DNA from 2 places in the Streptomyces sp. NPDC052036 genome. Region 1 is predicted to be linked to the other one. Evidence: riboswitches for the same ligand, from Rfam matches in the RefSeq annotation. Region 1 holds a riboswitch; the other holds the start of a gene.

Region 1 (3,334 bases):
GTCTTGGCCGGTTCGGCGGGAAGGGTCTCGTCGTGGAAGTCGCGGGCCGTGTCCGGGTCGAGGGCCAGGTTGAACTGGTCCTCCCAGCGGAACTCGAAGCGCGCGTCGGACAGCGCGTCGTCCCACTCCTGCGCACCCGGGTGCCCCTTGGCGAGATCGGCCGCATGGGCGGCGATCTTGTAGGTGATGACGCCGGTCTTGACGTCGTCACGGTTGGGCAGGCCCAGGTGCTCCTTGGGTGTGACGTAGCAGAGCATGGCCGTGCCCCACCAGGCGATCATGGCGGCACCGATACCGGAGGTGATGTGGTCGTACGCCGGCGCGATGTCCGTGGTCAGCGGGCCGAGCGTATAGAACGGAGCTTCATCGCAGATCTCCTGCTGCAGATCGATGTTCTCCTTGATCTTGTGCATCGGGACGTGTCCCGGGCCCTCGATCATCGTCTGTACATGGAAACGCCTGGCGATACGGCCGAGTTCCCCGAGGGTGCGCAGTTCCGCGAACTGTGCCTGGTCGTTGGCGTCGGCGATCGAACCGGGTCGCAGACCGTCGCCCAGCGAGTAGGTGACGTCGTAGGCCGCGAGGATCTCGCAGAGTTCCTCGAAGTTCTCGTACAGGAACGACTCCTTGTGGTGGGCGAGACACCACGCCGCCATGATCGAGCCGCCGCGCGAGACGATGCCGGTCTTGCGGTTCGCCGTCAACGGTACGTACGCCAGGCGCACGCCCGCGTGGACCGTCATATAGTCCACGCCCTGTTCGGCCTGCTCGATGACCGTGTCCTTGTAGATCTCCCAGGTCAGCTCCTCGGCCTTGCCGTCGACCTTCTCGAGCGCCTGGTAGAGCGGCACCGTACCGATCGGCACCGGGGAGTTGCGCAGCACCCACTCACGGGTGGTGTGGATATTGCGGCCGGTGGACAGGTCCATGACCGTGTCGGCGCCCCAGCGGGTCGCCCAGGTCATCTTCTCGACCTCCTCCTCGATGGAGGAGGTCACCGCGGAGTTGCCGATATTGGCGTTGACCTTCACCAGGAACCGCTTGCCGATGATCATCGGCTCGATCTCCGGGTGGTTGACGTTGGCCGGCAGTACCGCACGGCCCGCCGCGATCTCCTCACGGACGACCTCGGGCGAAACGTTCTCCCGGAGGGCCACGAACTCCATCTCCGGCGTGATCTCCCCACGGCGCGCATAGGCGAGCTGCGTCACCGCGTTCCCGTCGCGACCACGACGCGGCTGACGCGGGCGTCCCGGGAACACCGCGTCGAGATTGCGCAGGCCGCCCCGCGGCGAGGTGTGCTTGATCCCGTCGTCCTCGGGACGGACGGGGCGGCCCGCGTACTCCTCGGTGTCACCGCGAACGATGATCCAGTTCTCCCGGAGCGGCGCGAGCCCCCGGCGGACGTCGGTCTCGGCGACCGGATCGGTGTACGGGCCGGAGGTGTCGTACAGGGTGACCGACTGCCCGTTGGTGAGATGCACTTGCCGGACCGGCACCCGCAGATCGGGGCGCGAACCCTCGATATACGCCTTGTGCCAGCCGATGGACCACCCGGCCTCCTGAGGCTCTTCTCCCTGAGCGGAGGCAGGCGTGCGTACGTCCTTGACGGTCATGAGACCTACTCCCTACGCCGGCATTACCCGGTAACAGGTTCAGCGGTCGGCACAGCCCTCTCCGCTCGCTGATGTTCCACGTGAAACATCGCGTCTACGGAGGTCAGCGCCCTCTCAGCCCGGTGCTCCGAGCTCCCGCGTGTGCAAAAGTCCCTTCACGCTAGCGTCTAATTAGGTGAGCTGAACAGTGGGCCTTGCGCGTTCTTGCGATGATCGGGGGGTGCCCCCGACGCAGCATCCCCCCTCATACCCGCCGTCCGAGCCGCCGCACCACCGCGGCCCGGGCGACAGACACAGCCCCCCAGACGGGCACGGCCATGGGTCCGACGGTGGACACGGCCACTCCCACAGTCACAGCCATGGCCCCGCGGCCCCCGTGTCACGGCATCTGCGCAAGGTCATCGCCGCGATCCTCATCCCGTTCACCGCAGCGGTCATCGTCGGTCTCGTGGTGCTGTGGCCCGGAGGAGTCCCGTCACACAAACGCTCCGGCGTCGGATTCGACCGGCAGACCCAGCAGGCCACGGTCACCACGGTCGTGGCGGTGGACTGCAAGTCCGTGAACGCCTCGGGTGGGGGGCCGGTCGGCGACACCTCCCTCACCGGCGGCTCGTCGGCCCCGCAGACGCCTGCCGGCACCTGCAAGAAGGCGACCGTCCGCGTCGACACCGGCAAGGACAAGGGCCGTACGTTCACGGAGATCGTCCAGCCGGACCAGTCACGGCAGTTGCACCAGGGCGAGAAGGTCGTTGCGGCGTACGAGCCCTCCGCGCCCAAGGAACTCCAGTACTCGGTGACCGATGTGGACCGCAAGTTCCCCATGGCCCTGCTCGCCGGCATCTTCGCCGTGGCGGTGGTGGTCGTGGGCCGGATGCGCGGCGTCATGGCACTCGTCGCGCTGGCCGTCAGCTTTCTGCTGCTCAGCCTCTTCGTCCTGCCCGCGATCCTGGATGGCTCGAATCCGCTGCTCGTGGCCGTGGTCGGGTCGAGCGCCATCATGCTGCTCGCCCTCTATATGTGCCACGGACTCTCGGCCCGCACCTCCGTGGCGGTGCTCGGCACGCTTGTGTCCCTGTCGCTGATCGGTCTCCTCGGCTCGGAGTTCATCGGCTGGGCCGCGCTGACCGGCAACACCGACGACAACACCGGCCTGATCCACGGCCTGTACCCGCACATCGACATGAGCGGTCTGCTGCTCGCCGGGGTCATCATCGGTTCGCTCGGCGTCCTCGACGATGTGACCGTCACCCAGACGTCCGCGGTCTGGGAGCTGCACGAGGCCAACCCCTCGATGGGCTGGCGCGGGCTGTACCGGGCGGGCATCCGCATCGGCCGCGACCACATCGCCTCGGTCGTCAACACGCTCGTCCTGGCATACGCGGGTGCGGCCCTGCCCCTGCTGCTGCTCTTCTCGATCGCGCAGAGCAGTGTGGTCTCGGTCGCGGGCAGCGAGCTGGTCGCCGAGGAGATCGTGCGCACGCTGGTGGGCTCGATCGGGCTGGTCGCGTCGGTGCCGGTGACGACGGTCCTGGCGGCCATAGTCGTCTCGGCGGACCGTCCGGCCACGGCAGACGCCGCCTCGGCTCCCGTCCCGGCCCGTGGGGGAAGAGGGCGCCGCCGCAAGCGCTGAGGCTTCCTGCCGCGTTCCAGCTCCACCCGGGACTTCACCATGGCCACCGGGGACTTCACCCGGACCACCACGACCTTCGCGATCAAGG
Region 2 (3,334 bases), on a different contig from region 1:
GACGACCGGCGACGACTACTACTCGTAACGGCAGTCGTGGCGAGCTGCGCCCGCAGGTCACCCGATTGGATCTGCGACACTGGTTGAGCCATGCCTAAGCCCGGAGAACTCACTTTCGTCGCGCCGCGCGGAGCCAAGACCCCGCCGCGGCACCTTGCCGACCTCACGCCCGCCGAGCGCAAGGAGGCGGTCGCCGCGATCGGCGAGAAGCCGTTCCGCGCCAAGCAGCTCTCGCAGCACTACTTCGCGCGGTACTCGCACGACCCGGAGCAGTGGACCGACATCCCCGCCGGTTCGCGCGCCAGGCTCCAGGAGACGCTGCTCCCGGAGCTGATGACGGTCGTACGGCATCTGTCGACCGACCAGGACACCACCCGCAAGACCCTGTGGCGGCTCTTCGACGGGACGCTCGTGGAGTCCGTGCTGATGCGCTACCCCGACCGGGTCACCATGTGCATCAGCTCCCAGGCGGGCTGCGGTATGAACTGCCCCTTCTGCGCCACCGGTCAGGCGGGCCTCGACCGCAATCTGTCCACCGCGGAGATCGTGCACCAGATCGTGGACGGCATGCGGGCGCTGCGCGACGGTGAGATCCCCGGCGGCCCGGCGCGGCTGTCCAACATCGTCTTCATGGGCATGGGCGAGCCCCTCGCCAACTACAAGCGCGTCGTCGGCGCCATCCGCGCCCTCACCGACCCCGCGCCGGACGGGCTCGGGCTGTCGCAGCGCGGGATCACCGTGTCGACCGTAGGCCTGGTGCCGGCCATCCACCGCTTCGCCGACGAGGGCTTCAAGTGCCGTCTCGCGATCTCGCTGCACGCGCCGGACGACGAGCTGCGGGACACCCTCGTGCCCGTCAACACGCGGTGGAAGGTGCGTGAGGTCCTCGACGCCGGGTTCGAGTACGCCGAGAGGTCCGGGCGCCGGCTGTCCATCGAGTACGCCCTGATCCGGGACATCAACGACCAGGCGTGGCGCGGTGACCGGCTCGGCCGGCTGCTCAAGGGCAGGCCCGTCCACGTCAATCTGATCCCGCTCAACCCGACGCCCGGGTCCAAGTGGACCGCGTCACGGCCCGAGGACGAGAAGGCGTTCGTCGAGGCGATCGCCGCCCATGGGGTGCCGGTGACCGTCCGGGACACCCGGGGCCAGGAGATCGACGGAGCGTGTGGTCAGCTCGCGGCCACCGAGCGGTAGTCTGATGGCCGTCCGTATCTCATGGTCCGTAGTTATCCACAGCTGTTCATAGCTTTTCATATCTGCATATTCCGACAGGGGAGCGCCACAGCGCTGAGAGTGCGGGAGAGCCCGCAGACCCTCTGAACCTCGCCCAGGTCATTCTGGGTAGGGAGTTCGGTCTTCACTCGAGCTGTTGCGCCCTGCCCGGGACCCTTCGGGGCTTCCGCGCGGGGCCGCGTCTCTTCCTGGTCACCTCCAGGAGGAAATCAGTGGGCATCACCGGCAGGCAGTTCGCGGCCGTCGCCGTCGGGCTGGGCATGGTCACGCTGTCCGCGTGCGGATCGTCCGGCTCCACGGCAGGGAGCGGCGGCGATCCCAAGACCGTGACCCTCGTCAGCCACGACTCGTGGGCCGCCTCCAAGACCGTCATCGCGGCGTTCGAGAAGGAGTCCGGCTACCACGTCAAGGTCCTCCCCGACGGCGACGCGGGTCAGGCCGTCAACAAGGCGATCCTCACCAAGGACAACCCGCAGGGCGACGTCTTCTTCGGTGTCGACAACACGCTGCTGTCCCGGGCGCTCGACAACGGCCTGTTCCAGCCGTACGCGGCCAAGGGACTCGACCAGGTCGGTGCGCAGTACCAGCTGGACGGGGACAAGCACCGGGTCACGCCGATCGACTACGGCGACATCTGCGTCAACTACGACAAGAAGTACTTCGCCGACCACAAGCTTGCCCCGCCGGCCTCCCTCGACGACCTCACCGAGCCCGCGTACAAGAACCTCCTCGTCACCGAGAACGCCGCCACGTCCTCGCCGGGCCTCGGCTTTCTGCTCGGCACCGCCGCGAAGTACGGCGACAAGGGCTGGCAGGAGTACTGGAGCAAGCTCAAGGGCAACGGCGTGAAGGTGGTCGACGGCTGGGAGCAGGCCTACGAGCAGGAGTTCTCCGGTTCGGCCGCGGGCCGCAAGGCCGGCGGCGACCGGCCGCTGGTCGTCTCCTACGCCTCCTCCCCGCCCGCCGAGGTCGTCTACGCCAAGTCGCGGCCCACGACCGCGCCGACCGGCGTCGCGGCCGGCACCTGCTTCCGTCAGATCGAGTTCGCGGGTCTGCTGAGCAACGCTCACAACCCCAAGGGCGCCAAGGCGTTCCTCGACTTCCTGATCAGCAGGAGGTTCCAGGAGGACATGCCGCTCAACATGTACGTCTACCCGGTCGTGCGGGGCGCGCGGGTGCCCGCCGAGTTCACCGAGTACGGGCCTGCCGCCAAGAACCCCGAGACCATGGCCCCGACGAAGATCGCCGCCAACCGTGACCAGTGGGTCAGGTCGTGGACGTCGCTGGTACTGAAGTAGCCCCGAGGAAGCGGGCGAACCGGGGCGGTGCGGCGCGCGTCGGGCTGATGGCCCTGCCCGTCGCGTTCTTCGCGGTCTTCTTCGCCTACCCCGTCGCCGCGATCGTCGCGCGCGGTCTGCGCGTCGACGGGGTATGGCGCCTAGGGCGCCTGGCGGATGTGCCGGCGCAGCCGGACATCCAGCACGTGCTGTGGTTCACCACCTGGCAGGCGCTCGTCTCCACCACGCTGACCCTGCTCGTGGCGATGCCCGGCGCCTATGTCTTCGCCCGTCTGGACTTCCCCGGCAAACAACTGCTGCGCGCGGTCGTCACCGTGCCGTTCGTGCTGCCCACGGTGGTCGTCGGGACGGCCTTCCTGGCACTCGTCGGCCGCGGTGGACTCCTCGACGACCTGTGGGGCGTCCGGCTCGACACCACCGTGTGGGCCATCCTGCTCGCGCATGTCTTCTTCAACTACGCGGTCGTCGTCCGTACGGTCGGCGGTCTGTGGGCGCAGCTCGACCCGCGCCAGGAGGAGGCCGCGCGGGTGCTAGGCGCCTCCCGCGCCGCCGCCTGGCGGACGGTGACGCTGCCCGCCCTGGGCCCGGCGGTGGCCGCCGCCGCCCTCATGGTCTTCCTGTTCACCTTCACCTCGTTCGGTGTGGTGCAGATCCTCGGCGGCCCCACCTTCTCCACCCTGGAGGTGGAGATCTACCGGCAGACCTCCGAGATCTTCGACCTGTCCACGGCCGCCGTGCTGACGATCGTGCAGTTCCTGGCGGTCGGCGCGATCCTCGTGGTGCACGCCTGGACCGTGCGC

The links. A riboswitch is a leader RNA that binds a small molecule or an ion and turns the genes downstream of it on or off. The one in region 1 is predicted to bind thiamine pyrophosphate.
Region 2: another riboswitch for thiamine pyrophosphate. It lies ahead of AB0L95_RS19015 (thiamine ABC transporter substrate-binding protein); the one in region 1 lies ahead of thiC (phosphomethylpyrimidine synthase ThiC).

The regions. Positions count from the first base shown of each region.
Region 1 covers NZ_JBFAWW010000003.1:271,403-274,736, reverse strand. The annotation lists gene thiC (phosphomethylpyrimidine synthase ThiC) at 1-1,616, opposite strand, end outside; TPP riboswitch at 1,609-1,765, opposite strand; gene AB0L95_RS07555 (YibE/F family protein) at 1,837-3,246, shown strand.
Region 2 covers NZ_JBFAWW010000012.1:154,694-158,027, forward strand. The annotation lists gene rlmN (23S rRNA (adenine(2503)-C(2))-methyltransferase RlmN) at 91-1,197, shown strand; TPP riboswitch at 1,264-1,369, shown strand; gene AB0L95_RS19015 (thiamine ABC transporter substrate-binding protein) at 1,455-2,534, shown strand; gene AB0L95_RS19020 (iron ABC transporter permease) at 2,510-3,334, shown strand, end outside.